Regions from separate parts of the Streptomyces sp. NPDC048606 genome, predicted to be linked through region 1. Evidence: riboswitches for the same ligand, from Rfam matches in the RefSeq annotation. Region 1 holds a riboswitch; each other region holds the start of a gene.
The links. A riboswitch is a leader RNA that binds a small molecule or an ion and turns the genes downstream of it on or off. The one in region 1 is predicted to bind cobalamin.
Positions count from the first base shown of each region.

Region 1 (9,632 bases):
CCAGCGGGCGCCGCCGAGGCCGCCGAGGGTCCAGAACAGCACGGAGCGGACCTGGTCGGGCTGGGCGGACAGGACGAGGATCAGGCTGGTGAAGGCGGACAGGACGTACTGGACGGCGACGCCGGCGAGGATCAGACGTCCGGTGGTCATGGTCGTGCCGCGTCGGGCGAGGGCGTAGACGGCGACGAGGGCGACCAGGGAGCCGACGAAGGCGGCGAGGGGCAGGCCCACCCCGCCGAGGATCCCCACCGCGCCGAACACGATGACCAGGACCGCTCCCGCCGAGGCGCCCGAGGAGGCGCCGAGCAGGAAGGGGTCGGCGAGCGGGTTGCGCACCAGGGCCTGGAGCACGGTGCCGCAGACGGCGAGCCCCGCGCCGACGACCGCTCCGAGGAGCACCCGGGGCATCCGTACGTCCCACACGATGGAGCCGAAGGCCCCGCCGCCGGGCCCGGGGCCGGCGCGCAGGATGTCGAGCACCTGCCCCGGGGGGATCCGTACGGGCCCCAGGGCGAGGCCGGCGACGGCCGAGGCGAGGAGCGCGACGGTCAGCAGGGCGAGGACGGTGGCGGTTCGGCGCCGCCTCACGCGGCGTCGGGGTGCAGCTGGGACCCCAGGGACTCGACGGCGTCGGCGACGCGGACGCCGAGCACGGCGGAGGACAGCGGCAGGACGACGAACTTCCGGTCGCGGACGGCGGGGACGGAGGCGAGCGCCGGGTCGTTCAGCAGGCGGCGCTTCTTCTCCTCGACGGTGGTACCGCCGTAGTCGTAGATCAGCACGACCTGGGGCGCCCGCTCGATGACCTTCTCCCACGGGACGTCGCCGAAGGTGTCGTTCAGGTCGGCGAAGACGTTCGTGCCGCCCGCCAGGGAGATGATCTCGTTGCCGATGCCGTTGCCGCCGGAGGTGAAGGCGGAGCCCTCGCCCGAGTCGTAGACGAAGACGGACGGCCGGGTGCGGTCCTTCACGCGTGCGGTGACGGCGTCGATGCGGCGCTGCTCGTCCGCGATCAGCGCGTCGCCGCGCTCGGGTACGCCGAAGGTGCGCGCGACCTCGCCGATCTCGGTCTTCAGTTGGCCGACGCCCACCGGGCCCTGGGTGCAGTACTCCACGCTGAGGCGGGTGTTGACGCCCGACTTCGCGAGGCCCTCGCGGTCGCGGCCCTGCCCCTTGTCGAAGGCGCTGGCGTAACCGCCGTACACGAAGTCCGGGTTGGCGCCGAGGAGCACCTCCTTCGAGGGGTACTCCCGTGCCAGCACCTTGATCTTGTCGTAGGCCGGCCGGTAGGCGGGCAGGACCGAGTCGTCGAGGTAGGCGGTACCGGCCATCCGGTCCTGCAGCCCGAGGGCCAGCATGATCTCGGTGGCGTGCTGGTTCATGGTCACCGCACGCTGGGGCGGGGCCTGGTAGGTGGTGCTCACCCCGCAGTTGGTGACGGTGTACGGGAACCCGGGCGCGGCCTTCGGGGCCTCACCGGCCGTCGGGTCGGACTTCCCGGACGAGCCGGAGCACGCGGCGAGCGGTATGAGCAGAGCGAGCGGCAGGAACGCGCGCAGGGCGGCGCGGGAACGCGACATGGCGGAGCCTCTCCGGGGGATCCTCGTCCCCGGTCGAAGTGGAGGCGGCGCGGCAGTGTCTGACTCCCGAACCCCGGAGGGGGCTCGGTCACAGTGGCGGGACCGCACCGGATTCACACCGGCTTCCTGACCTGCGCAGCCTGGGACAACGCGACCAGTCTGCCAGACCTCCCGATCACCCCCGCCCCCCACCCGCACCCCTTACACCGATGCGCGCACGCGCCCCGGTACGCCGGAAGGCCCGCGCCGGCGGCTGCCGCTCGCGGGGGCCGTCCTCCCGGCGACGTGTGGATCCACCCGCCCAGGGGAGATGGGCAGGACCCCTGTTATCGTGCGCCGATGTCAACGATCAAGCACTTCCAAGTGACCTTCGACTGCGCGGAGCCCGCGCGCCTCGCCGCCTTCTGGTGTGAGGTCCTGGGGTACGTCGTACCGGCGGTCCCGGCGGGCTTCGCCACGTGGGAGGAGCACCACCGCTCGCTGCCGCCCGAGGACGAGATCTACTTCGCGTGCGCCGACCCCTCGGGTGTGGGTCCGCGCCTGCTCTTCCAGCGGGTTCCCGAAGGCAAGGTCGTCAAGAACCGGGTGCACCTTGACGTGCGGGTCGGCACAGGGCTCGTGGGTGACGAGCGCCTGGCCACGCTAGAGGCCGAATGCGCACGGCTGATGGCGCTCGGCGCGAATCACGTGCTGACGCAGCGCGCTGATGGCGTCAACGAGTCGTGCATCACGATGCAGGACATCGAGGGCAACGAGTTCTGCCTCTGCTGATTCTCGTTCCCACGCCGCAGCAACGCGAACGCCCGGGTGAGAGGGGTCCTCTCACCCGGGCGTTCGGCGTGAACGCGCGGTTCACGAGGGCAGGGGCGGCGGGATTCGAACCTGCGGCCTACGGTTTTGGAGACCGTTGCTCTGACCAGCTGAGCTACACCCCTTCGGTGGGACCAACGATGACACGTCGCGGCCCGAAGATCCACTCGATTCGGGGGTGGACGCGAGGGAATTCGGATCGCCCGCGCGGCGAGGGAGCCGGTCGCGGTGGTTCGGCACCGGGTGAACCAGGAGGCGGAACCAGCCACAAGTTACCGCGCCGCGTGTAGTGACTTACCAGGCAATCGACAGTAGAACTTGTTCTCACTCCGCCGAGAGTGAGGAAGGTCACATGAGTGACAAAAGCCTGCACAGCAAGGTATCCAAGGGTGTTTCCCGACGTGGATTCATAGCTGGAACTGGTTCCATTCTTGGGGCCATGGCGCTGTCGGTCAACGCCACCCCCGCCCAGGCGCGCACCAGCGGCGCCGCCGCGGACTCGCCCATCGGCTCCGGCGTCCGGGTCCCGGTGTTGATCATCGGGAGCGGCTACGGCGGCTCGGTCGCCGCGCTGCGGCTCGCCCAGGCCGGTGTCGACGTCCACCTGATCGAGATGGGCATGGCCTGGGACACCCCGGGCAACGACGGCAAGATCTTCGCCAACACCACCAAACCCGACTACCGCTCGTACTGGTTGCGCACCCGCACCAAGGCCCCGCTCAGCAATTTCCTCGGGTTCCCCATCGACAAGGACGTGCCGAAGTACACCGGCATCCTGGACGCCGAGGAGATGGGAGGGATCATCGTCTACCAGGGCCGCGGGGTCGGCGGCGGCTCGCTCGTCAACGGCGGCATGGCCGTCACGCCCAAGCGGCAGAACTTCTCCGCCATCCTCCCGACGGTCGACGCCGACGAGATGTACGACACCTACTACCCGCGCGCCAACGCCGCGCTCGGGGTGGGCCTCATCGACCCGAACTGGTTCGACACGGTGGACTGTTACCAGTTCGCCCGCGTCGGCCGCAAGCACGCCCAACGCTCCGGCTTCCCCTTCGTCTTCGTACCCGACGTGTACGACTGGGACTACATGAAGCAGGAGGTCGCCGGGACCGTCCCCAAGTCCGCGGTCGACGGCGAGATCCTCTACGGCAACAACGCCGGCAAGAAGTCGCTGCAGAAGACCTACCTGGCCGCCGCCCGCGCGACCGGCAAGGTCACCGTCTCCCCCCTGCACCGGGTCACCACCGTCTCCCCCTCGGGCGGTGGCGGCTACACGGTCGTCATCGAGCAGTTGAACACCTCCGGCGGCGTCGTCACCACCAAGACCGTCACCGCCGACCGCGTCTTCTTCGCCGCGGGCAGCGTCGGCACGAGCAAGCTGCTGGTGCGGCTGAAGGCCACGGGCGCCCTGCCGAACCTGAACGACGAGGTCGGCAAGGGCTGGGGCGAGAACGGCAACGTCATGTGCGGCCGCGCGAACCACATGTGGGACCCGACCGGCAAGGTCCAGGCCTCCATCCCCTGCGGCGGCATCGACAACTGGGACGCGGGAGGCGCCTTCGCCGAGGTGGCGCCGCTGCCGACCGGGATCGAGACGTACGCCTCCTTCTACCTGTCGATCACCAGGAACCCCCACCGCGCCGAGTTCACGTGGAACGCCGCCGCGGGCCGGGTGGACCTGAACTGGCAGACCACCTGGAAGCAACCCTCCATCAACATGGCGAAGACCATCTTCGACCGGATCAACTCCAAGGAGGGGACGATCTACCGGACCGACCTCTTCGGCACCAACAAGATCTGGGGCGACCACCTCACCTACCACCCCCTCGGAGGCGCGGTGTTGGGGAAGGCGACCGACAACTACGGTCGGCTGCACGGCCACCCGGGTCTGTACGTCATCGACGGAGCGCTGATCCCCGGCAACACCAGCGTCAACCCGTTCGTGACCATCACGGCGCTCGCCGAGCGCAACATCGAGAAGATCATCGCCACCGACCTCTGACGGAGGCGCGGCGGTACCGGGGTCGGCCGGAGGTTGCGGCCGACCCCGGCCCGGCGTCAGCCGCCGCTGCCCGGCAGCACGCAGACGCTGTCGAGGCCCAGCACATGGTTGAGCCGGCCGAAGGCGAGCCAGGAGCCGATGCTCATGCTCAGCTCCACGATCTCCACCTGGCTGTAGTGCGCGGTCATCCGCTCCCAGAACTCCTCGTCGAGGTTGTGGTGGTCCAGGGCGTAGCGCTCCGCGTACTCGGCGGCCAGGCGGGTCCGGTCGTCGAAAGCCTTGGTGGTGCGCCACTCGGTGACGGCGTCGGCGAACTCCTCCTCGACCTTCTCCCCGTCGCGGTCGGTGCGCCAGTCGAGGCAGAACACGCATCCGTTGATCTGCGCGACGCGCAGCCGGGCGGCCTCGAACTCGCGCAGGCCCAGGGTGGTGTGGGCGTAGACGGAGAGCGAGAAGTTGGCGGCGGCCATCCCGATGCCGGGGACGAGGTCGCCCCACACGTACTCGATCGGGTGCTGTCCTTCGGGGACGTCGATCCTCATGGCTGCTTCCTTCCGAGTTTGCCGACTGCGGGACGCAGCGGGACGTCGAGCGCGTCGTAGAGTCCGGGCTCGGCCGCCACCAGCCAGTCGATGGCGCCGACGAGCCTGCCGACGGCGGTGGCGTTGCCGCCCGCCGAACGGTTCTCGCCCTCGTCGGTGGCCTCGACGGTGACCTCGATCCGGGGCCGGCCCTCGATGATCACGCGATGGGCGCCGGCGCCGTCGGGCGGCGTGGGCCAGTCGGGGGCGCAGGAGGGGTGGATGCGGGTGACGTGCTCGATGACGATGCGGGGTTCGCCCTCGACGATGCCCTGCACCTCGAAGCGGATGGCGCCCTGCGTCCCGGCTTCGAAGGTGCCCATGGTCCGGGTGGTGACGGTGGTGTCGAGCGCGCGGCGCTGCGAGGTCTCGCGTATGTCGTCGAGTTCGACGCCCAGGGCGCGGGCCATCATCCGGATCTGCCCGCCCCAGACCATGGTGGGGACGGAGGGCCAGAGCATCATGGGCTCGTCGTCCATGGGGCGGCCCATGCCGACCAGGTCGCGGACGGAGTCCGGTTGGTCGTACGTGGAGTAGTCGAAGATCTCCTGGCAGCGGATCGCGTCGACGGTGGTGCCGAGGCCGCTGAGCAGCAGGGGGAGCACGTCGTTGCCCCAGCCGGGGTCCACGCCGGAGGCGAAGAGGGAGCCGCCGCCCTCGGCCACGGCGGCCAGCACCGGGTCGCGGAACTCCGCGGGCGCGTTGCGGTGGTCGTAGAGGGGGTAGAGGGCGGGGCTGACGACGGCCGCGCCGGCGGCGACGGCCCGGGTGATGTCGGCGAGCGCGTCGTCGGGGCGCACGTCCCCGGAGGCGGCGTAGACGACGGCCGCCGGGCGGGTGGCGAGGACCGCGCCGACGTCGTCGGTGGCCGTCACCCCCAAGGCGTGGTCGAGCCCGGCGAGTTCGCCCGCGTCGCGGCCGACCTTGGCGGGGTTGTGGACGATGACGCTGACGAGTTCGAGCGCCGGGTGGGCGTCGACGGCGCGGATCGCCGCGCGGCCGACGTTGCCGGTGCCCCAGACCACCGTGGGAATCATGCGCGGAGGGTAGCGAGGGGGGCCCTAGGTGCCCAGGGCCGTGAACCATGTTTTTCGGACGTCCCGCGCGGGGCGCGGAACCCGAGGTGGACACCCCCTTGACCGGGATGGTCCAGACCAATAGTTTCCGGGTTGCACAGCGCACGCGTTCTCGCACGGCCCCGGAGCACCACTCCCCCGCATCCGCAAAGGAAGCCCATGCGCCGCAGCACGCTCGGCAGACTCGCCGTCGCCGTCTGTTCCCTGTCCCTGCTGACCGCCTTCGCGCCGGCCGGCGCCACCGGGGACGGGGACGGGGCGCGCGGTCACGACCGCGCGTACCGCAAGGTCGGGTACTTCACCCAATGGGGCGTCTACGGAAGGGACTTCCAGGTCCAGGACCTCGACGCGAACGGCACCGCGGGCAGGCTCACCCACATCAACTACGCCTTCGGCAACATCGGCGCCGACGGCAAGTGCTTCACCGGCAACGTGCCGGGCGAGGCCGACGCGTGGGCCGACTACGCGCGCCCGCTGGACGCCGCGAACTCCGTGGACGGGGTGGCCGACACGGCGGAGCAGCCCCTCGCCGGCAACTTCAACCAGCTGAAGGAGCTGAAGGCGAAGCACCCGAACCTCAAGGTGCTGATCTCGCTGGGTGGTTGGAGCTGGTCCACGCACTTCTCCGACGCCGCCCTCACCGCCGCCTCGCGCGAGGCCCTCGTACGGTCCTGCCTCGACCTGTACATCAAGGGCAACCTCCCCCAGGACGGCGCCCGGGGCGGCGCCGGCGCGGCGGCGGGGGTCTTCGACGGCATCGACCTCGACTGGGAGTGGCCGGGCTCGGAGGGCGACACCGACACGAAGTACCGGCCGGAGGACAAGCGCAACTTCACCGCGCTGGTCGAGGAGTTCCGCAGGCAGCTCGACGCCCTCGGGCGCGAGCGGCGGCGCGGCTACGAGCTGACGGCCTTCGTCCCCGCGGCCCCCGCGAAGATCGACGCCGGCTTCGACGTCCGCCGCATCATGCGCAACCTCGACTTCGTCACCCTCCAGGGCTACGACTTCCACGTGTCCGGGGAGGCGCGGACGGCCCAACAGTCCGCGCTGTACGCCCGGAACGACTTCAGCGTGTCCGGCACGGTCGACGCGTGGCTGCGGCGCGGTGCGCCGGCGCGCAAGCTGGTGGTCGGCATGCCGTTCTACGGTCAGGGCTGGACCGGGGTCTCCGGCGGCGGCGACGGCATGGGGCGGCCCGCGACGGGGCCCGCTCCCGCCCGGTGGGCGGCCGGGTACGCGGACTACAAGGAGCTGAAGGAGCTGGCGGGCTCGGGCACCTACCGGCTGTACCGCGACCGGCGCGACGGGCACGCCTGGCTGTTCGACGGCACCACCCTGTGGACGTACGACGACCCGCAGGTACTGCGCGCGAAGGCCCGGTACGTCCGCGAGGAGGGGCTGGGCGGGGCCATGTTCTGGTCCCTGGACGCCGACACCGCCGACGGCGAGCTGACGGCGGCCGTCGACCGGGGCCTGCGCGGCCACTGACCCGGCCCGTCCCGCGCCCCTCTCTCCCCCTCCCCCCGACCGGCGCACTCGCGCCGTCCGACCGGCGCCGCCGGGCCGCGGAAGACCCATCCGGCCCGGCGGCGCCCACCACCGCCGCGCCCCTACACCGGCCCGCCCGGGCCGCGTCGCGCCAGGGCCGCCGTCTCGGCGAAGGCCGGGACGCGGCCGGTGCCCCCGCGTCCCGCGACCGACAGGGAGGCCGCCGCCACCCCGTAGGCCACCGCGTCGCCGAGGGTGTCTCCGAGGGCCAGGCGGGCGGTCGCGGTGCCGGTGAAGCAGTCCCCCGCGCCGGTGGCGTCGACGGGCGCCGGGTCGACGGGGACGGGGTGGTACCGCGCCCGCGTCCCGTCGTGCGACAGCACCCGGTCCGCGCCGGTGGTGACGGCGACGGCGCGGGCCCCGAGCGCGCGGTAGCGGGCGGCCGCGACCACCGGATCCGCGGTGTCCACCAGAGCGAGCGCGTCGGCCGGGCAGGAGGTCTTCAGCAGCCCGGTGAGCGGGGCGATCCGGGCCAACAGGGCGCGGGCCTCGCCCCGCCCGGTCAGCCGGGGGCGGTGGTTCGCGTCGTAGGTGACGTGCCCGCCCGACCCGTGGACGGTGCGGGCGGCGGCCACGACGGCCTCGCGGGCGCCCGGCGACAGGGCGCCGGTGATCCCGCTCGTGATCAGGGACCCGGCCCCGGCCAGCAGCGGGCGCCAGGCCTCCACGTCGGCGGGCGACAGGGTGGATCCGGCGCTGCCGGCGCGCCAGTAGACGAACGCGCGGTCGCCCTCGGCGTCGGCGGCCAGCAGGTAGGCACCGTTCGGACGGGGGGCGCGGCGCACGTGGGAGACGTCGACGCCCAGTTCGACGGCGCGGCGCAGCAGGGGGACGCTCGACTCGTCGTCGCCGACCACGGCGAGCAGGGCGGTACGGGCCCCGGCCGCCGCGGCGGCGGCAGCGGCGTTCAGGGCGTCGCCGGAGTAGGAGATCCGGGCGGTCGTGCCGTCGACCGCCTCGCGCAGGGGTGCGTCGGAGTGGATCTCGACGAGCACCTCCCCGAGCACGAGGACGTCGTAGGCGTCACGGGCATCGCGGGCGTCACGGGCGGCACGGGCATCGCGGGCCTCTCCGGTGCGGCCCGCGTCCCGGGCGCCGTCCGCCGCGTCGGGGCGCGCGTCCGCGGCCGGGGGCACCTCAGGCCCCTTCCGGCGCGGGCCCCGCGCCGCCGTCGTGGGGGCGGTCGGCGGCCACGGCGGCGAACAGGGCGGCGAGTTCGTCCGGGCCCTCGGGCAGGCCGCCGCCGACGCCGACGGCCCCCGCCCCGGCCGCGAGCCACTCGCCCACGTCGGCCGGTCGGATGCCGCCGGTGGGCACGAGCAGCGCGTCGGGCAGGACGGCCTTGAGGGAGCGGATGAAGGCGGGTCCCGCGACGTGGGCGGGGAAGACCTTCGCCGCGCCCGCGCGCCGCGCGGCCCCGGCGATCTCGCCCGGCGTGAAGCCGCCCTCCAGGAAGACGGCGCCGCGCTCGGCGGCCACGGCCCGCACCTCGGGGGCGGGGTACGGGGAGACCAGGAAGCCGGCCCCCGCGTCGAGCGCCCGCTCGGCCTGGTCGGTGGTGGTGACCGTCCCCACCCCGATCAGCGCGGGGCGGCCCAGGGCGTCGGCCGAACCGGCGACGCGGGCGAGCGCCCCGGCCCAGCCGGGTGTCGTGGTGGTCAGCTCCACGGCGCGGCAGCCGGCCGCGAGCAGGGCCGTGGTGCGGCGGACGGTGGCCGCGGCGTCGACGTCGCGCAGCACCGGCAGCAGGCGCTGCGCGGTGATCACGGCGTACGGATGGTCGGACGGACGGTCCGACGGACGGCCGGACGGAGCACGGGACGGCTGGTGGGACATCGGACCCCCGAACAGATCGGGTTGTTCCACGTAGCGGAACAACGTGTCGTGTTACGGAACTACGTGGTCCAGACCTTACACATTCGGGTGAGGCTCTCGATGTCTTGCCGGAAAATCTTCCGGATAACTGTTATCGGGACCCCTCTCGACGGTCTCCCAGTTGTTGGGCATCATCGACCGCCGGTACGGACAGGGACAT
Region 1 covers NZ_JBEZIB010000028.1:26,092-35,723, forward strand. Annotated here, with positions in the region: gene AB0D01_RS27120 (iron ABC transporter permease) at 1-588, opposite strand, end outside; gene AB0D01_RS27125 (ABC transporter substrate-binding protein) at 585-1,580, opposite strand; cobalamin riboswitch at 1,614-1,748, opposite strand; gene AB0D01_RS27130 (VOC family protein) at 1,920-2,351, shown strand; tRNA gene AB0D01_RS27135 (tRNA-Trp) at 2,442-2,515, opposite strand; gene AB0D01_RS27140 (GMC oxidoreductase) at 2,743-4,392, shown strand; gene AB0D01_RS27145 (carboxymuconolactone decarboxylase family protein) at 4,449-4,934, opposite strand; gene AB0D01_RS27150 (dihydrodipicolinate reductase) at 4,931-6,010, opposite strand; gene AB0D01_RS27155 (glycoside hydrolase family 18 protein) at 6,209-7,537, shown strand; gene AB0D01_RS27160 (PfkB family carbohydrate kinase) at 7,660-8,733, opposite strand; gene AB0D01_RS27165 (bifunctional 4-hydroxy-2-oxoglutarate aldolase/2-dehydro-3-deoxy-phosphogluconate aldolase) at 8,735-9,364, opposite strand.

Region 2 (9,632 bases), on a different contig from region 1:
GAGCACTGCCCCCCGCCTGACCGCGCTCGACGCGCTGCACCGTTCGCTCGGTGCGACCATGACCGACTTCGCGGGCTGGGACATGCCGCTGCGCTACGCCAGTGAGCGCGAGGAGCACACCGCGGTACGCACCAAGGCCGGCCTCTTCGACCTCTCCCACATGGGCGAGATCACCCTGACCGGCCCGGAGGCCGTCAAGGCCCTGGACCACGCGCTGGTCGGCAACATCTCGACCGTCGGCGTCGGCCGCGCCCGCTACACGCACATCTGCGTGGAGGACGGCGGCATCCTGGACGACCTGATCGTCTACCGCCTGGGCGAGACGGAGTACATGGTCGTCGCCAACGCCTCGAACGCCCAGGTCGTGCTGGACGCGCTGACCGAGCGCGCGGCGGGCTTCGACGTCGAGGTCCGCGACGACCGCGACGCGTACGCGCTGATCGCCGTCCAGGGCCCCGAGTCCCCCGGCATCCTGGCGTCCCTGACCGACGCCGACCTGGACGGTCTCAAGTACTACGCCGGTCTGCCGGGCACCGTCGCGGGCGTGCCCGCGCTGATCGCCCGCACCGGCTACACGGGCGAGGACGGCTTCGAGCTGTTCGTGGCCCCCGAGCACGCGGTCGAGCTGTGGCAGGCCCTGACGAAGGCCGGCGAGGGCGTGGGCCTGGTCCCGTGCGGGCTGTCCTGCCGCGACACGCTGCGCCTGGAGGCGGGCATGCCGCTGTACGGGCACGAGCTGACCACCTCGCTGACCCCGTTCGACGCGGGTCTGGGCCGGGTCGTGAAGTTCGAGAAGGAGGGCGACTTCGTCGGTCGCGCCGCCCTGGAGGCCGCCGCCGAGCGCGCCGCCACGAACCCGCCGCGCAAGCTGGTCGGCCTGATCGCCGAAGGCCGTCGCGTCCCGCGCGCCGGCTTCCCGGTCGTCGCCGACGGCAAGGTCATCGGCGAGGTCACCTCCGGCGCCCCGTCCCCGACGCTGGGCAAGCCGATCGCCATGGCGTACGTCGACGCGGCGCACGCCGCGCCCGGCACCTCCGGCGTCGGCGTCGACATTCGCGGTACGCATGAGCCGTACGAGGTCGTGGCCCTGCCGTTCTACAAGCGGCAGAAGTAGCCCGCGGGGTCCGTGTCGTACGGCGCAGGCCGTGCGGCGGGGCTCCCGTACGCGTCTCACCACCCGAGACCACTGTTCGTATCCACTCCCCCGCATCCAGGAGAATCAGGTCATGAGCAACCCCCAGCAGCTGCGTTACACCAAGGAGCACGAGTGGCTGTCGGACGCCGTGGACGGCGTCGCGACGGTCGGCATCACGGAGTTCGCGGCCAACGCGCTCGGTGACGTCGTCTACGCCCAGCTCCCCGAGGTCGGCGAGAGCGTCACCGAGGGCGAGACCTGTGGCGAGCTGGAGTCGACCAAGTCGGTCAGCGACCTGTACTCCCCCGTCTCCGGCGAGGTCGTCGAGGCCAACCAGGACGTCGTGGACGACCCGGCGCTGGTCAACACGGCTCCGTTCGAGGGTGGCTGGCTGTTCAAGGTGCGTCTGTCGGAGGAGCCGAAGGACGTCCTGACGGCCGACGAGTACGCCGCGCTCACCCACTCCGACAACTGAGACCCCAGGGGAACTTGATGTCCGTCCTGAACACCCCCCTCCACGAGCTCGACCCGGACGTCGCCGCCGCCGTCGACGCCGAGCTCGTGCGCCAGCAGTCGACCCTGGAAATGATCGCGTCGGAGAACTTCGCTCCCGTCGCCGTCATGGAGGCCCAGGGCTCGGTCCTGACCAACAAGTACGCCGAGGGCTACCCGGGCCGCCGCTACTACGGCGGTTGCGAGCACGTCGACGTGGTCGAGCAGATCGCGATCGACCGCATCAAGGCGCTGTTCGGCGCCGAGGCCGCGAACGTCCAGCCGCACTCCGGTGCGCAGGCCAACGCCGCCGCGATGTTCGCGCTGCTCAAGCCGGGCGACACGATCATGGGCCTGAACCTGGCCCACGGCGGTCACCTGACCCACGGCATGAAGATCAACTTCTCCGGCAAGCTCTACAACGTGGTCCCGTACCACGTGGACGAGACCGGCCAGGTCGACATGGCCGAGGTCGAGCGCCTCGCCAAGGAGTCCAAGCCGCAGCTGATCGTCGCGGGCTGGTCCGCCTACCCGCGTCAGCTGGACTTCGCCGCCTTCCGCCGCATCGCGGACGAGGTCGGCGCGTACCTGATGGTCGACATGGCGCACTTCGCGGGCCTGGTCGCCGCCGGTCTGCACCCGAACCCGGTGCCGCACGCCCACGTCGTCACCACCACCACTCACAAGACCCTCGGCGGTCCGCGCGGCGGCGTCATCCTGTCGACGCAGGAGCTGGCCAAGAAGATCAACTCCGCGGTCTTCCCGGGTCAGCAGGGCGGCCCGCTGGAGCACGTCATCGCGGCCAAGGCGGTCTCCTTCAAGGTGGCGGCCTCGCCCGAGTTCAAGGAGCGCCAGGAGCGCACCCTGGAGGGCGCGAAGATCATCGCCGAGCGTCTGGTGCAGCCGGACGTCACCGAGGTCGGCGTCTCCGTCCTGTCCGGCGGCACCGACGTGCACCTGGTCCTCGTCGACCTGCGCAACTCGGAGCTGGACGGCCAGCAGGCCGAGGACCGCCTCCACGAGGTCGGCATCACGGTCAACCGCAACGCCATCCCGAACGACCCGCGGCCGCCGATGGTCACCTCGGGTCTGCGGATCGGCACGCCGGCCCTGGCCACGCGCGGTTTCGGCGCCGAGGACTTCACCGAGGTCGCCGAGATCATCGCCCAGGCCCTGAAGCCCTCGTACGACAGCGAGGACCTCAAGGCCCGCGTCTCCGCGCTCGCCGCGAAGCACCCGCTGTACCCGTCGCTCTAGTCGCGGGCTCGGGAAGGGCCCGACCCCGCCGTGCGCCGGCGCCTGTCGCCGTGCACGGGGTCGGGCCCTTTTCATGACCAAAGCCCCAGGCGGATGCGGCCCATTGCCACTGATTCGTCCAAAAAAAGGCAAATAGGCTTCGAATAAAAGGCATCCTCTGGCAGGACGGACACGGACCCATGGACATGAGCGCGGCGAACAGGAAGGGACTCAGTCTCTTCGCGCTGATCATGATCGGCATCGGCTCGATCTTCGGATCCGGCTGGCTCTTCGGGGCCGGTACGGCCGCCCAGGTCGCGGGTCCGGCCGCACTGGTCGCCTGGGTCATCGGCGCGGTGTTCATCGGCATGATCGCCATGTCCTACGCCGAGGTGGGCGCGGCCTACCCGATCCCCGGCGGCATGGCCCGCTACGGCGCCATCTCGCACGGTCCCGTGCTCGGCTTCGTCACGGGCTGGGCGGTGTGGATCGCGGTCGCCTCGCTCATCCCGATCGAGTCGATCGCGGCCACCCAGTACATGTCCTCCTGGAGCTTCGGCTGGGCGAAGGACCTGGTGGACGCGGGGTCGCACCAGCTGACCCCCTTCGGCATGGGCGTGGCGCTCGTGCTGACCGTGCTGCTGTGGCTGTCCTGCTACTGGTCCGTCCAGCTCCTCGCGAAGATCAACGCGGGCCTGACCCTGGTGAAGTTCGCCATTCCGGTCCTGGCCGTGGTCGCGCTGGTCGCCTCCGGCTTCCACACGGAGAACTTCCAGGCCCACGGGGGCTTCGCCCCGAACGGCTGGACCGCCGTGCTGACCGCCGTCACCACCTCCGGCGTGGTCTTCGCCTTCAACGGCTTCCAGGCCGTGGTCAACCTCGGCGGCGCGGCCAAGAACCCGGGCCGGGCCATCCCGATCGCCCTGGTGGGCGCCCTGTCCCTGGGGCTGGTCATCTACCTCGCCCTCCAGGCGGCCTTCCTGGGCTCCGTACCGCCCGAGCACCTGGCGCAGGCCGGCGGCTGGTCGGGCGTGAACTTCAACTCCCCGTTCGCCGAGCTCGCCAAGCTCCTGATGATCCACTGGGTGGTGGTGATGCTCCAGTTCGGCGCCTTCATCTCCCCCGCCGGCTCCAACATCGCCAACGTGGCCTCCGCCGCCTACATGGTGCAGAACCTCTCCGAGACCGGCTTCTTCCCCAAGCGGCTCAAGGAGACGCACCCCGTCTACGGCACCGCCCGCCCGGCGATGTGGATGAACCTCGGCTTCTCGGTCCTGCTCCTGGTGACCGTGGGCCACAGCTGGAAGACCCTGGCCCCGATCATCTCGGCCGCGATGGTGATCTCGTACCTGATCGGACCGATCGCGGTGGGCGTCTTCCGCCGCACCAAGCCCGACCTGCCCCGCCCGTTCCGACTTCCCGCCGCACGCCTCCTGTGCCCGCTGACCTTCGTCTTCGCCGCCTGCGCCCTGTACTGGTCGAAGTGGCCGAACACCGGCATCGTCACCGCCCTGACCCTGCTGGCCGCCCCGATCGCCGCGCTGGTGCTCTCCCGCAAGGGCGAGCGGAACCTGGCCCGCCAGTTCGCCCCCGCGTGGTGGATCGTCTTCTTCCTGGGCGCCCTGTCGCTGCTGTCCTACCTCGGCTCCACCGACTTCGGCGGCCGGGGCACCATCCCCGGCGGCCTCGACATCCTCCTCGTCGCGGGCATGGCGCTCGTCACGTACTTCTGGGCCGTCGAGGCCGGCGTCCGGGCCCACCGGGCCGGCCTGCCCGGCCCCGACCCGGTCCTGGACGGGGTCGAGGGCCCGGCGCGGCCCGCCGGAGCACCGGAGCGCGAGCTGACCCACGCCTGACCGCCACGTCCGGCAGCCGAACCGTTCACTTCCACGCGATACGCTCGTCTGCCGGACAAAATCCGCAGATCCACCGCCTTCACCACCAGCACCACCCGCACCGCCCGCACCACCACCCCTGCCCCTCACCACCCACGAGCAGACAAGGGAGTCCGCCAGTGGCCATCTCCGTCTTCGACCTCTTCTCCATCGGCATCGGCCCCTCCTCCTCCCACACGGTCGGCCCGATGCGCGCCGCACGCATGTTCGTGACGCGGCTGAAGAAGGACGGCGTCCTCGCCCAGACCGCGTCCGTGCGCGCGGAGCTCTTCGGCTCCCTCGGCGCGACCGGCCACGGCCACGGCACCCCCAAGGCGGTCCTGCTCGGCCTGGAGGGCCACTCCCCGCGCACGGTCGACGTGGAGACGGCCGACGACGAGGTGGAGCGGATCCGCAAGAGCGGGCGCCTGCGCCTGCTGGGCACCGAGATAGGCGATGTCCACGAGATCGCCTTCGACGAACCGAGCCAGCTGATCCTGCACCGCCGCCGCTCGCTGCCGTACCACGCGAACGGCATGACCCTCTTCGCCTACGACGCCTCCGGCGCCCCGCTGCTGGAGAAGACCTACTACTCGGTCGGCGGCGGCTTCGTCGTCGACGAGGACGCGGTCGGCGAGGACCGGATCAAGCTCGACGACACGGTACTGAAGTACCCCTTCCGCTCGGGCGACGAGATGCTGCGCCTCGCCAACGAGACCGGCCTGTCGATCTCCTCCCTGATGCTGGAGAACGAGAAGGCCTGGCGCACGGAGGAGGAGATCCGCGAGGGCCTCCTGGAGATCTGGCGGGTCATGCAGTCCTGCGTCTCGCGCGGCATGTCCCGCGAGGGCATCCTCCCGGGCGGCCTGCGCGTCAAGCGCCGCGCCGCGTCCACGGCCCGCCAGCTGCGCACCGAGGGCGACCCGATGATGCACCGCAGCGAGTGGACCACCATCTACGCGATGGCCGTCAACGAGGAGAACGCCGCGGGCGGGCGCGTGGTGACCGCCCCGACCAACGGCGCGGCGGGCGTCCTGCCGGCCGTCCTGCACTACTACATGAACTTCGTGCCGGGCGCCGACGAGGACGGCGTGGTCCGCTTCCTCCTCGCCGCGGGCGCGATCGGCATGCTGTTCAAGGAGAACGCCTCCATCTCCGGCGCCGAGGTCGGCTGCCAGGGCGAGGTGGGCTCCGCCTGCTCCATGGCGGCGGGCGCCCTCGCCGAGGTCCTGGGCGGCACCCCGGAGCAGGTCGAGAACGCGGCCGAGATCGGCATGGAGCACAACCTCGGCCTGACCTGCGACCCCGTCGGCGGCCTGGTGCAGATCCCCTGCATCGAGCGCAACGGCATGGCGGCGGTCAAGGCCGTCACCGCCGCGAAGATGGCGATGCGCGGCGACGGCAGCCACAAGGTCTCCCTCGACAAGGTCATCAAGACCATGAAGGAGACCGGCGCCGACATGAAGATCAAGTACAAGGAGACCGCCCGCGGCGGTCTCGCGGTCAACGTCATCGAGTGCTGACGGCGGGCCGGGCGGCCGGGAGGTCGCCCGGCCCGGCGCGGCCCCGACCGGGCTCCTCGCGAAGGGGCGAGCCGAAGAGGGACGTCCCGAAGAAAGATGAATCGACCATCGATTCCAGGTTTGGATCGGGTTGATCACGCTTGCGAGGGAAGAACCCGGTCTGGGCTGGTTTCTCGATGATCACGTACGCAAGGCTGGTCCCACGACGTCGGGCTCATCCGGGGCGGCCGGCCAACCGCCCTGACCCCCTTGGTTTTTGCGTACTGGAGGACTTCACCATGGCAAGCATCCGCACCATCCGTGTGATGGCGGCTGTCGCATCGCTCCCCCTCGCCGCCGTGCTCCTGTCGGGCGTGGCGCAGGCGGACAACGGGGCCGGCGCCGCGGGCACCGCCTCGAACGCGGCCCTCGCCGGCATCCTCGGCAGCGGAGTCGGGGGCAGCAACCTCGGCAACTCCTCCACCGCCCAGCAGGTCGCGTCCGGCTTCGGGGCGTCGAACCAGAACAACGGCGCCCAGGCCAACGGCTCCGGCTTCACCGCGATCGGCCAGTCCAACGACCACGACTCGCTGGTCTACAACCCGCTTCCGTAGCGGGCGCGCGGCCGCCCGCCGCGCCCTTCGGGCCCGTCCTCCGCGCGGAGGACGGGCCCTCGCGCGTACGGGGCCCCGCGCGGGGCAAGTGGGGTCCAGCGGCCCGCCCGGCTCGGGACCTTCGGCCCCGCCCCCGGGTCGTGGGGGTGGGCTAGCGTGCCGAAGGGGGGTCCGTGCACCACCCCGCGCGAAGGAAGGCAGCCGCCCATGGCCACCACCGAACACCGTGTCCTGCCCCTCCGGCTGGAGGTCGCCCCGCCGACCGTCCCGCTCCAGGGCGCCTTCGTCTACCGCACGGACCGGCCCTACGAGCTGGCCCTCGACTTCCGGGGCGGCGGTACGCACCTCGCCCGCTGGGTCTTCTCCCGCGACCTGCTGATCGACGGGGAGACCGTCGCCACCGGCGAGGGCGACATACAGGTCTGGCCCGTCCGCGCGGGGACCGAGCCACGGGTGTTCCTGGCCTTCGGCAACGGCGGCCGCAGCTGTGTGGTGTCGGCCCGGGCCAAGGACGTACGGGCCCTGTGCCGGCGGATGACGGAACTGGTGCCGCGCGGCCAGGAGCGGCGGCACTACGACCTGGACGCGCAGCTGAGCGCGCTGCTGGCGCACTGACCGCGGGCGAGGCCGTACGCCGCCCACCCGGTCCGCCGCCCACCCGATCCGCCCTGCGCCCGGCCCGTCTTCCGCCCGGCCCGCCGGAGCCGCAACCGCGCGGGGCGCCGCCGCGTCTACCCGGGTGACAGCCATCCCCGTCTCAAGAGGAATCGGGGGACGCCATGCGTCACCTGCCCCGCTCGCGCCGTCGCAAGATCGTGGCCCTGGCCACGGGCGCACTGCTCACCGTCGGCATCGGTCTGGCCGCACCGGCATCCGCGGCCGCCGCCTCCACCCAGACCCCGCTCGTCGTCAACGCCCGCTGGGGCGGTCACTGCACGTTCGACCGGATCGTGGTCGACCTCCAGGGCTACGTCCCCGAGGTCACCGTCAGCCCCGTCTCGCAGCTCGTGTACGACGGGTCCGGCAAGCCCGTCCCGCTGGCGGGGAAGTACTTCCTGGAGATCCGCCTGCACCCGGCCGCCGCGCACAACGACGCCGGACAGAACGTCTACCAGGGTCCCCGGCTCCAGAAGATCTACCTCAGCAAGCTCAAGGGCCTCGCCCTGACCGGCGACTTCGAGGGGTACGTCACCCTCGGGGCCGCCTTCGACACCAAGCCGGCCTACGGCACCACCGTGCTGCACTCGCCGGAGCGGGTCGTGGTGGACATCGCGCACCCGAACACCTGCTGACACCGCGGGCGCACCGTAGGACGACACGGCGACCGGCGTCCCCCCGGGGGGTGCCGGTCGCCGTGCGTCGGGATCCCGCCCGCGCACCGCGGGAGCGCGGCCGGGGCTACCGTCCGGTCCGGGTTGTTCCGGTACGCGCGGCCGACTAGGGTCGTCGGGCCTTGGTGTTCGGGAAGCCGGTGGGAAACCGGAGCGGCCCTCGCCACTGTGATCGGGAAGTCCGGCTCCACTCCTGCGGGAAGCCACTGGGTCCACGCGGGGAACCGCGCGGCCCCGGGAAGGCGGAGCCAGGGCATCAGTACCCGTCAGCCAGGAGACCGGCCGAGGCGCGTCGTCCATCCACGAGGTGCTGGAGAGGTCTCTCTACCCATGCATATAGCCGAGGGGTTCCTGCCCCCCTTGCACGCGGTCGCCTGGGGCGCCGCGTCCGCCCCGTTCGTCGTCCACGGCGTGCGCGCCCTCACCCGCGAGGTGAAGGCCAACCCGGAGAGCACGCTGTTGCTCGGGGCCTCCGGAGCGTTCACGTTCGTCCTGTCCGCCCTGAAGATCCCCTCGGTGACGGGCAGCTGCTCCCACCCGACGGGAACGGGGCTCGGGGCCATCCTCTTCCGACCGCCGATCATGGCGGTGCTCGGTACGATCACCCTGCTCTTCCAGGCGCTGCTGCTGGCCCACGGCGGCCTCACCACCCTGGGCGCCAACGTCTTCTCCATGGCCGTCGCCGGCCCCTGGGCGGGCTACGCCGTCTACCGGCTCCTGCGCAAGTACGGGGCCCCGCTCATGGTCGGCGTCTTCTTCGGCGCCTTCTTCGCGGACCTGGTCACCTACTGCGTGACCTCCGTCCAGCTCGCGCTGGCCTTCCCGGACCCGGCGAGCGGCTTCGTGGGCTCGCTGGAGAAGTTCGCCGGCATCTTCGCGCTCACCCAGATCCCGCTGGCCGTCAGCGAGGGGCTGCTGACCGTGCTCGTGATGCGGCTGCTGATGCAGTCCAGCAAGTCGGACCTGGTCCGGCTCGGCGTCGCCAAGCTCACCGGCCGGACCGCCGGGCAGACCGACCTGGAGGCGACGGCCCGATGACCCGCAACGCGAAGATCAACACGCTGCTGCTCCTCCTGGTCGCGGCGCTGGCCGTGATCCCGCTCGCCTTCGGCATGGGCGACCACAAGGAGGAGCCGTTCGCCGGCGCCGACGCGCAGGCCGAGGCCGCCATCACCGAGCTGAAGCCGGACTACGAGCCGTGGTTCTCGCCGCTCTACGAACCCCCGTCGGGGGAGGTCGAGTCGGCGCTGTTCGCCCTCCAGGCGGCGCTCGGCGCGGGCGTCCTCGCCTACTACTTCGGGGTCCGCAAGGGGCGTCGCCAGGGAGCGGAGCAGGCACGGGCCGAGGCCGGGACGGCCTCCGGGGCCGGTGCGGCCGCCCGGGAGTCGTAGCCGGTGCTGCCGATCGACGTGGCGGCCCACAGCAGTCGCTGGCGGGGCCGCCACCCG
Region 2 covers NZ_JBEZIB010000002.1:434,665-444,296, reverse strand. Annotated here, with positions in the region: gene gcvT (glycine cleavage system aminomethyltransferase GcvT) at 1-1,114, shown strand, start outside; gene gcvH (glycine cleavage system protein GcvH) at 1,227-1,610, shown strand; gene glyA (serine hydroxymethyltransferase) at 1,628-2,884, shown strand; gene AB0D01_RS04060 (APC family permease) at 3,064-4,719, shown strand; gene AB0D01_RS04055 (L-serine ammonia-lyase) at 4,878-6,260, shown strand; gene AB0D01_RS04050 (hypothetical protein) at 6,539-6,853, shown strand; gene AB0D01_RS04045 (SsgA family sporulation/cell division regulator) at 7,061-7,468, shown strand; gene AB0D01_RS04040 (hypothetical protein) at 7,633-8,145, shown strand; cobalamin riboswitch at 8,291-8,486, shown strand; gene AB0D01_RS04035 (energy-coupling factor ABC transporter permease) at 8,515-9,222, shown strand; gene AB0D01_RS04030 (energy-coupling factor ABC transporter substrate-binding protein) at 9,219-9,575, shown strand; gene cbiQ (cobalt ECF transporter T component CbiQ) at 9,579-9,632, shown strand, end outside.
Region 2: it holds a riboswitch for cobalamin, as region 1 does, so the genes downstream of both, AB0D01_RS04035 (energy-coupling factor ABC transporter permease) here and AB0D01_RS27125 (ABC transporter substrate-binding protein) in region 1, are expected to answer to the same signal.

Region 3 (9,632 bases), on a different contig from region 1:
GCCAGGACGATGTCGCCCTCGGGGTTCGCGCTGCGGTCCACGAACATGTTGCCCGGGGCCTCGCCCCAGTGCTCCTCGACGCTGCCCCGCAGCTCGGCCGGCAGCTCCGCGAACCACCGCTTGTAGTCGGCGGCCGGGATGCGGACGGGGTTGCGGGCGAGCTGCTCCTCGGTCAGCCAGTCCTGGTCGTGGCCGCCCGCCTCGATCAGGGCGCGGATCAGGTCGTCGCCGTCGCCCGACACCAGCCCGGGGATCTCCTCGACGGGACCGAAGTCGTAGCCGCCGGCGATCAGGGTGCGCAGCAGCTCCACGGCGCTGGCCGGGGTGTCCAGACCCACCGCGTTGCCGATGCGCGAGTGCTTCGTCGGGTACGCGGACAGGACCAGCGCGAGCCGCTTGTCGCGGCGCTCGATGTGGCGCAGGCGGGCGTGGCGCACGGCGATGCCCGCGACGCGGGAGGCGCGCTCGGCGTCGGCGACGTAGGAGGGGAGGCCGTCCTCGTCGATCTCCTTGAAGGAGAACGGGACGGTGATCAGGCGGCCGTCGAACTCCGGGACGGCGACCTGGGTGGCGGCGTCGAGCGGGGACAGGCCCTCGTCGTTCTCCTCCCAGGTGCCGCGCGAACCCGTCAGGCACAGCGCCTGGAGGATCGGCACGCCGAGGCCGGCGAGCGCGCCCGCGTCCCAGGACTCGTCGTCCCCGCCCGCCGAGGCGGTCGCGGGGCGGGTGCCGCCGGCCGCGAGGACCGTGGTGACGACGGCGTCGACGGACTCCAGGGCGCGCAGCAGCTCCGGCTCGGGGGTGCGCAGGGAGGAGACGTAGAGCGGGACGGGCCGGCCGCCCTTCGCCTCGATCGCGTCGCACAGGGCGTGCACGAAGGCGGTGTTGCCGCTCATCTGGTGGGCGCGGTAGTAGAGCACCGCGACCTCGGGGCCCGCGGCGTCGGCCGGCGCGGTGCGCTCCAGCGGACCCCAGGTGGGGGAGGCCGCCGGGGGCTCGAAGCCGTGGCCGGTCAGGAGCACGGTGTCGAAGAGGAAGCGCGCCAGCTGGTCGAGGTTGGCGGGGCCGCCGTGCGCGAGGTAGGCGTGCGCCTCGGCGGCGATGCCGATCGGGACCGTGGAGGCCTCCATCAGCTGGGCGTCCGGGGCCTGTTCGCCGGTGAGGACCACGACGGGACGGGTCTGGTCGGCGGCCAGCAGCAGGTCGAGCCCCTCCTGCCAGGCGCGCAGCCCGCCGAGGAGGCGTACGACGACCAGCTCGACCCCGTCGAGCAGACCGGGCAGGTCGTCGAGGGGGAGCCGGGAGGGGTTCGCGAACCGGTACGGGACGGGGCCGTCCGCGGCGCGGGCGCTGAGCAGATCGGTGTCGGACGTCGACAGCAGCAGGATCATGCGGCGGCAGGCCTTCCTCGGGGTTTCCGCGCCCCGGGCAGTGAGGACAGCGGGAGTTCCTGACTCACCCCGCGGAGCGTTCCGCGGGATTCACAGTGGCGGGACCGCGCCGGAATCTCACCGGGCTTCCTCCCATGTCGCCGTCCTCGGCGATGACGGGCCGAGCGGCCCGTCGGAAGGTCATCTTAGGGGGCCGGGCCCCTGGTCGGCAGTGGGGGTCGGGAGGCGGATCCACGACGGTCCCGCCGCGAAGGCCCTGCCCGCCGGAACGCGGCGCAAACGCCCCGCAGGCCGGTGCCGAGGCTGCCTGCGGCTGCCCGCGGGGCCCGGTGGAGGCGGCGCCGGAAGGGTCCCGGCGGGATCCGGGCCGATGGGCGGGGCCGAACCGCGCGGTGGGACGGCCGGCCGCGGGGGCGGGAACGGGGTGGGGCCGGGGGCCCCGAGGGCGCGGTGGCGGCCGGCGGCGCGGCGCGGTTCGGGCCCGGGCGGGCGCGGGTCCGGGGGTCCTGCTCGGCGCGGGGCGGGAGCGGGGTTCCGCTCGGGGCGGGCGCCCGTGGGGCGCGGTGGGGCGCCGGCCGGGGGTGCGGCGGGGTCAGGGGGCGGGCACGTGCCGGGTGCGGGGTCCGGGTCGGGGCGGACACGGGACCGGGGCTTCGCTCGGCGCGGGGCGGGAGCGGGGCCGTGCCGGGGCCGGGGGAGCTGTGGGCGCGGTGGCGGCCGGGGGCGCGGCGCGGTCCGGGCCCGGGCGGTCGGGACGCGGCGCGGGGTGCGGGAGCGGGGTTCGGGCCGGTGGGTGGGGTGGTGGTGGGTGTCGGGGGGCGCGGGGCCGGGTGGCGACGGCCACAGGTCGGGGCGCCGGATTCGTGGGTATGCTCGCGGCCATGCCCCAGCCCCCCTCCGCCGCACCGCGGGACGAACCCGTCATACGGGACCGCGGTGACGCATGCCCCGGCGCACTGCGCCTGCACGCGGCGGACGACGGGCACCTGGCGCGCGTCCGGATCCCCGGCGGGCTGCTCACCACCGCGCAGGCCCTCGCCCTCGCCCTCGCCGCCGACCGCTTCGGCGACGGCCGGCTGGAACTCACCTCGCGCGGCAACGTCCAACTGCGCGGCCTGCCCGACGGCTGCGGCGCCGGGCTCGCCGAGGTCCTCGACGGGGCCGGGCTGCTGCCCGCCCCGAGCCACGAGCGGGTCCGCAACATCGTCGCCACCCCGCTGTCCGGGCTCTTCGACGACGGCCGCCCCGACGTGGCGCCGTGGGTGCGGGAACTCGACCGGCTGCTGTGCGCGAGCAGCCGGGCCGCCGCCCTGTCCGGCCGGTTCCTGTTCGCCCTCGACGACGGGCGCGGTGACGTCGCCGCCCTGGACCCCGACGTGACGGTGCTCGGCCGGGCGGCGGGCGCCGAGGACGCGACGCACGCCCCCCGCGCGCTGGTGCGCCTCGGCGCCGCCGCCGACGCGGTCAAGGTGGCCGCGGCGGACGCGCCCCGGGCGGCCCTGCTCGCCGCCCTGTACTTCCTGGACGCCGCCGAGGCCGCCGGCACCCGCGCCTGGCGCGTCGCCGAACTCCCCGCCGAACACGCCCCGGACACCGCCCGGTTCACCGAACGGCTGGCCGCCGCCGGGATCGCGGCGACCGCGCCGGTGCACCCGGCGTGGCCGTACGCGCCCCCGCCGAAGCCCTGGGGCGCCCCCGCCGGCAGGTACGGGTCGCTGTGCGTACTGCCCCCGCTCGGCCGGGCGACCTCCGCGCAGTGGCGGATCCTGGCCGAAGCCGCCGCCGACGCCCCCGACACCGACGGCGCCCCCGGCGGGCTGCGGGTCACCCCCTGGCGGAGCGTCGTCGTGCCCCGCGCGGGATCCGGCGCCGCCGCCCGCGTCGAGGCCGCCGGTCTCGTCCTGGCCCCCGACGACCCCTGGGAGTCCGTCACCGCCTGCACGGGGCGCCCCGGTTGCGCCAAGTCCCTCGCGGACGTGCGCGCCGACGCGCTGGACCTCGTACGGGCCGCGCGCGGACCGCTGCCCGTGCACTGGTCGGGCTGCCCGCGCCGCTGCGGCCACCCCCGGGGCACCGCCTGGGTGGACGCGCTCGCCACCCCCGACGGCTACGAACTCTCCGTCCACGGGCGGCGGTTTCCGCACCACCCCGACCTCGCCACGGCCCTCGCGGCCGCACGTGGCACCCCCGCACCCGCCGAGGCGCCGCCCGCCGAAGCGCCACCCACCGAAGCCGCAGCCATCCACGCCGCAGTGAAGAAATGAGCGAGAACACCGTGTTCGAGTACGAGAAGGACGGCGCCGCGATCTACCGCCAGTCCTTTGCCACGATCCGCGCCGAGGCGGACCTCTCCGGGCTGCCCGCCTCGGTCGCCCAGGTCGCGGTGCGCATGATTCACGCCTGCGGTATGACCGACCTCCCCCAGGACCTCGGCTACACCCCCGAGGTCGTCCTGCGCGCCCGCGCCGCCCTGCGCGCAGGCGCCCCGATCCTGTGCGACGTCCAGATGGTCGCCAGCGGGGTCACCCGCAAGCGGCTGCCCGCGGACAACCGGGTCGTCTGCACCCTGTCGGACCCGTCCGTGCCCGAACTCGCCGCGCGGATGGGCACCACCCGCAGCGCCGCGGCCCTCGAAGTCTGGCGCGACCAGGGCCTGTTGGAAGGCTCCGTGATCGCCGTCGGCAACGCCCCGACCGCGCTGTTCCGGCTGCTGGAGATGATCGAGGAGGGCGCCCCGCGCCCGGCCGCCGTCATCGGCGTGCCCGTCGGCTTCATCGGCGCCGCCGAGTCCAAGGACGCCCTCGCCGCCCACCCCTCGGGCCTCGACCACCTGATCGTGCGGGGCCGGCGCGGCGGCAGCGCCATCGCCGCCGCCGCCGTCAACGCGATCGCGAGCGAGGAAGAATGAGCACCGGTCACCACAGCGCCGCCCGGGGGAAGCTGTACGGAGTGGGGCTCGGCCCCGGCGACCCGTCCCTGATGACCCTGCGGGCCGTCGAGGTCATCGCCGAGGCCGACGTCATCGCCTACCACAGCGCCCGCCACGGCCGGTCCATCGCCCGCTCGATCGCCGCGAAGCACCTGCGCTCCGACCACGTCGAGGAACCGCTGGTCTACCCGGTCACCACCGAGACCACCGACCACCCGGGCGGCTACCAGGGCGCGATGGAGGAGTTCTACGAGGCCTCCGCCGCCCGTCTCGCCGCCCACCTGGACGCCGGGCGCACCGTCGCCGTCCTCGCGGAGGGCGACCCGCTCTTCTACGGCTCCTACATGCACATGCACAAGCGGCTCGCCGACCGCTTCGAGGCCGAGGTGATCCCCGGGGTCACCTCGGTGAGCGCCGCCGCCGCCCGGCTCGGCACCCCGCTCGTCGAGGGCGAGGAGGTGCTGACGATCCTGCCCGGCACCCTGCCCGAGGAGGAGCTGACGGCCCGTCTCGCGGCCACCGACTCGGCGGTCGTGATGAAGCTCGGCCGCACCTTCCCCGCCGTCCGGCGGGCCATGGAGGGCAGCGGCCGGCTCGCCGAGGCCCGCTACGTGGAACGCGCCACCATGGCCGGCGAGCGGACCGGGGTCCTCGCGGACACCGACCCCGACAGCGTCCCGTACTTCGCCGTCGCCGTCGTCCCCAGCCGGATCGGCAATCCGGGCAGCGTCCCGTCCGGCCCCGGCGGGGTCGTGGTCGTCGGCACCGGGCCGGCCGGGCCGCTGTGGCTGACCCCCGAGACCAAGCGGGCGCTGGCCGACGCGGAGGTCCTCGTCGGGTACACGACGTACCTGGACCGGGTCCCCGTCAGGCCGGGGCAGGTCCGCCACGGCTCCGACAACAAGGTCGAGTCGGAGCGCGCCGAGTTCGCCCTCGACCTCGCGCGGCGCGGCAAGCGGGTGGCCGTGGTCTCCGGCGGCGACCCCGGCGTCTTCGCCATGGCCACCGCCGTGCTGGAGGTCGCCGGGCAGCCCGGTTACGAGGACGTGCCCGTACGGGTCCTGCCGGGGGTGACCGCCGCCAACGCCGCGGCCGCCGCGGCCGGGGCACCGCTCGGCCACGACTACGCCACCGTCTCGCTCTCCGACCGGCTCAAGCCGTGGGAGGTCATCGCGGAACGGCTGCGCGCGGCGGCCGCCGCCGATCTGGTGCTCGCCCTGTACAACCCGGGCTCGCGCAGCCGCACCTGGCAGGTCGCGCAGGCCAAGGAGCTGCTGCTGGAGCTGCGTTCGCCGAGCACCCCGGTGGTCGTGGCCCGCGACGTGGGCGGCCCGGAGCAGTCGGTGCGGGTCGTCGAGCTCGCCGCACTGGAGCCCGCCGAGGTGGACATGCGCACGCTCCTGCTCATCGGCTCCTCGCAGACCCGGGTCACCGAACGCGGCGACGGGTCCCGGGTGACGTGGACCCCGCGCCGCTACCCGTGACGGCGTAGACCGGAAACGGGACCGGTGACGGGACGGCGGCCGGGGCGAGGAGCCCCGGGCCGCCGTCCCCGTTCCAGGTCCCGTCGGCCGGGCGGTCAGCCCGAGCAGCCCGCCAGCACGTCGGCGCAGCCCACGACGCTGCGCGGGTCCACCGTCAGCAACTGCCACGACAGCACCCCGGCCGGCGGCGAGTCGTCCTGCGGCGCGGGCTCGATGTGCGCGGTCAGCGGCGCGCCCGCCGGGAAGTTGAGCCGCGTCACCTCGCCGGCCGCGCACGGCACGTCGAACGACCGGTCCCCGGCGCCGCCCTCCCGCGACAGCACCAGCGTCACCCGGGGGCTCTCCTCGCTGTCGCAGGCGATGTCGAAGCGGTACGGGCGCTCCCCGCCGGTCTCCAGCGCCTTGTCCAGCCCGGCCGCGAGGAAGCCGGTGCCGCGCATCGTCACCCGACCCTCGCCGATGTCCTTCCCCAGCGTCTCGTCGGCCCGCTGGAGCGCGTCGTCGGGCTCCCAGCCCCGGGGCTCCGCTTTCTCTCCGCAGCCGGTGAGGAGCGCCGCGGCGGCGAGGACCAGGGCGAGGGGGTGACGTATCCGCATGGCCTCAGACTAGAGGGTGCGGAGGGTGGGTGGGGGCCGGCGGGGGAGGGTATTCGCGCCGGTCGGAGGGGTGACGGGGACGATTCGGGCCAGGCCGGGCGGGTGTTTCCCCAAAGTTCGCCCCACGGCCCGCCCACACGGCCCGAAGGGCCCGTCCGCGCCCGCCGAAGGGCCCCGTCCGCCCCGGCCGAAGGGCCCCCGCGCGCCGGACGGACGACCCGTCACAGCGGTCCGGAAGACCCCCGGTCGGCGCCGCCGAGCCACTGGAGCGCGGCCTCCACCGAGTGCGCCTCGGGGACGTGCGCGGGCGTCGGCGGACGGCGGACGACCAGGACCGGTACGCCCGCCTCACGGGCGGCGGTGAGCTTCGGCGCGGTCGCGGAGCCGCCGCTGTCCTTGGTGACCAGCAGGTCGATCCGGTGGCGGGCCAGAAGCTCCCGCTCCTGCGCCAGGTCGAACGGTCCGCGCGCCAGCAGCACTTCGAGGCGCGGCGGCACCGGCCCCTGCGGCGGGTCCACCGAACGCACCAGGAACCAGGTGTCGGTGAGCCCCGCGAAGGCGTGCAGCCCCGTCCGGCCCGTCGTCAGGAACACCCGGTCGCCCAGTTCCGCCACCAGATCGGCCGCGTGCGCCAGGGAGTCCGCGAACGTCCAGGCGTCCCCGGGCCCCGGCGTCCAACCCGGCCGGCGCAGCGCGAGCAGCGGGACCCCCGTCAGGGCCCCCGCCCCCGAGGCGTGGAAGCTCATGTGCTCGGCGAAGGGGTGCGTGGCGTCGACGACCCGGGTGACGCCGTGCTCGACGATCCACCGCGCGAGCCCCTCGACCCCGCCGAAGCCGCCCACGCGGACCTCGCCCGGCGGCAGCACCGGCGAGGCCACCCGGCCCGCCAGGGAGGTGGTCACCCGGTACGCGGGATCGCCGGCCAGCGCCTGCGCGAGGCGGCGGGCCTCCGTCGTGCCGCCCAGGACCAGGACGTGCTCCGGGTCCCGCTCCGGGTCCCGCTCAGCAGACATGCCGGTCGCGTTCGGGGGAGTACAGGTGGCTGTCGCGGAACTGCTCGGCGCCCAGGGTCCGGCCCACGATGATGACCGCCGTACGCACCAGGCCCGCCTCCTTCACCCGGGGGGCGATGTCGGCCAGGGTGCCGCGCAGGACCAGCTCGTCGGGGCGGCTGGCCATCGCCACGACCGCCACCGGGCACTCGGCCCCGTAGTGCGGCAGCAGTTCCTCGACGACCCTGTCCACGTAGCGCGTCGCCAGGTGCAGCACCAGCAGGGCGCCGCTGCGGCCGAGCGTGGCGAGGTCCTCGCCGGGCGGCATCGGCGTGGCCTGCTGGGCGACGCGGGTCAGGATCACCGTCTGGCCGACGGTGGGGACGGTCAGTTCCCGCTTGAGGGCGGCCGCCGCCGCGGCGAACGCGGGCACGCCGGGGACGACCTCGTAGGGGATGCCGGCCGCGTCCAGGCGGCGCATCTGCTCGGCCACCGCGCTGAAGATCGACGGGTCGCCGGAGTGCAGCCGGGCCACGTCCAGACCCGCCTCGTGGGCCCGTACGCACTCGGCGACGATCTCGTCCAGGTTCAGCCCCGAGGTGTCCACCAGCCGCGCGTCCGGCGGGCATTCGGCCAGCAGCTCGCGCGGGACCAGGCTGCCCGCGTACAGGCAGACGGGCGCGGCGGCCAGCGTCCGGGCACCGCGCACGGTGATCAGGTCGGCGGCGCCGGGGCCCGCTCCGATGAAGTACACGGTCATGGCTGATCCTTCGCGCTCGCGGTGTCGGACTCGGAGAGGGGGGAGGCGGTGGTCGAGGCGGACGGTTTGGCGACCGACCACTGGGTGACCGGCATCGCCTGCCGCCAGCCGGTGAAGCCGCCGACCGGCACGGCGTGCGAGACGGCCAGCTTCACCAACTCGCCGCCGTGTCGCCGGTAGTGCTCGGCGAGGACCGCCTCCGACTCCAGGGTGACGGTGTTGACGACCAACCGGCCGCCGGGCGCCAGCGCCGTCCAGGCCGCGTCGAGCAGGCCGGGCGCCGTCAGCCCGCCGCCGATGAACACGGCGTCGGGGGCGGGCAGCCCCTCCAGGGCCGCCGGCGCCGCGCCGACGACCACGCGCAGGCCCGGCACGCCCAGCGCCGCCGCGTTGCGGGTGATGCGGGCCGCCCGCTCGGGGACCCGCTCGACCGCGACCGCCCGGCAGGACGGGTGCGTACGCATCCACTCGATGCCGATCGAGCCGGAGCCGCCGCCGATGTCCCACAGCAGCTCCCCGGGGGCCGGAGCCAGCGCGCACAGCGTCGCCGCGCGCACGTGCCGCTTGGTGAGCTGCCCGTCGTGCTCGTACGCCACGTCCGGCAGTCCGGGCGTCGCGCCGAGCCGGGGCGCCGGGTGCGAGGGGTCGCGCCGGCAGTCGACGGCGACGACGTTGAGGGGATCGCCGGGCGGGTGCTCCCAGTCCAGCGCGCGGCCCTCGTACGCGTCCTCGTGCTCGGAGCCGAGCCGCTCCAGCACCCGCATCCGGCTCGGGCCGAAGCCCCGCTCGCGCAGCAGCGCCGCGAGGGCGGCCGGGGAGTCGGCCCCGGCGCTGAGCACCAGCACCCGCCGTCCCTCGTACAGCGCCGCCGCCACCCGGGCGACCGGGCGGCCGACGACGGTGACGACCTCGGTGTCCTCCACCGGCCAGCCCAGGCGGGCGCAGGCGTAGGACACGGAGGAGGGGTGCGGGTGGATCCGCAGGGCGTCGGGGCCCAGCTCCTCGGACAGGGCCCGGCCGATCCCGTAGAACATCGGGTCGCCGCTGGCCAGGACGACGATGCGGCGCCCCGCGTGTTCGGCCGTCAGCTTCGGCACGGCCGGGCGCAGCGGGCTGGGCCAGGCGACGCGCAGCCCCGGGCACTCGGCGGCCGGCAGCAGGTCCAGCTGGCGCGGCCCGCCGATCAGGACCTCGGCCGAGGCGAGCGCGGACCGCGCGCCGGCGGTGAGCCCGGCCCAGCCGTCTGCGCCGACGCCGACGACCGTCACGGGTACGGGGGGTGCTGCGGAGCTCACTGAGCGGTACCTCGGGGAACGGTCGAAGGGGTGTGCGGCGGATGGACCCGCAGCTTACTGGGGTGCAGGCCCGGTTCCAGTGCCAGGGTGACCAGGACGGAGGCGGCCGCCAGCACGGTGATCGCGAGCGCCGGGGAGGTGTACTGGGCGAGCGCGCCGGCCAGCGCCGCGCACACCCCCTGGAG
Region 3 covers NZ_JBEZIB010000001.1:460,428-470,059, forward strand. Annotated here, with positions in the region: gene cobN (cobaltochelatase subunit CobN) at 1-1,391, opposite strand, end outside; cobalamin riboswitch at 1,424-1,581, opposite strand; gene AB0D01_RS01860 (cobalamin biosynthesis protein CobG) at 2,273-3,655, shown strand; gene AB0D01_RS01865 (precorrin-8X methylmutase) at 3,652-4,299, shown strand; gene AB0D01_RS01870 (precorrin-2 C(20)-methyltransferase) at 4,296-5,804, shown strand; gene AB0D01_RS01875 (hypothetical protein) at 5,900-6,400, opposite strand; gene AB0D01_RS01880 (cobalt-precorrin-6A reductase) at 6,622-7,413, opposite strand; gene cobM (precorrin-4 C(11)-methyltransferase) at 7,403-8,152, opposite strand; gene cbiE (precorrin-6y C5,15-methyltransferase (decarboxylating) subunit CbiE) at 8,149-9,447, opposite strand; gene AB0D01_RS01895 (MFS transporter) at 9,444-9,632, opposite strand, start outside.
Region 3: it holds a riboswitch for cobalamin, as region 1 does, so the genes downstream of both, cobN (cobaltochelatase subunit CobN) here and AB0D01_RS27125 (ABC transporter substrate-binding protein) in region 1, are expected to answer to the same signal.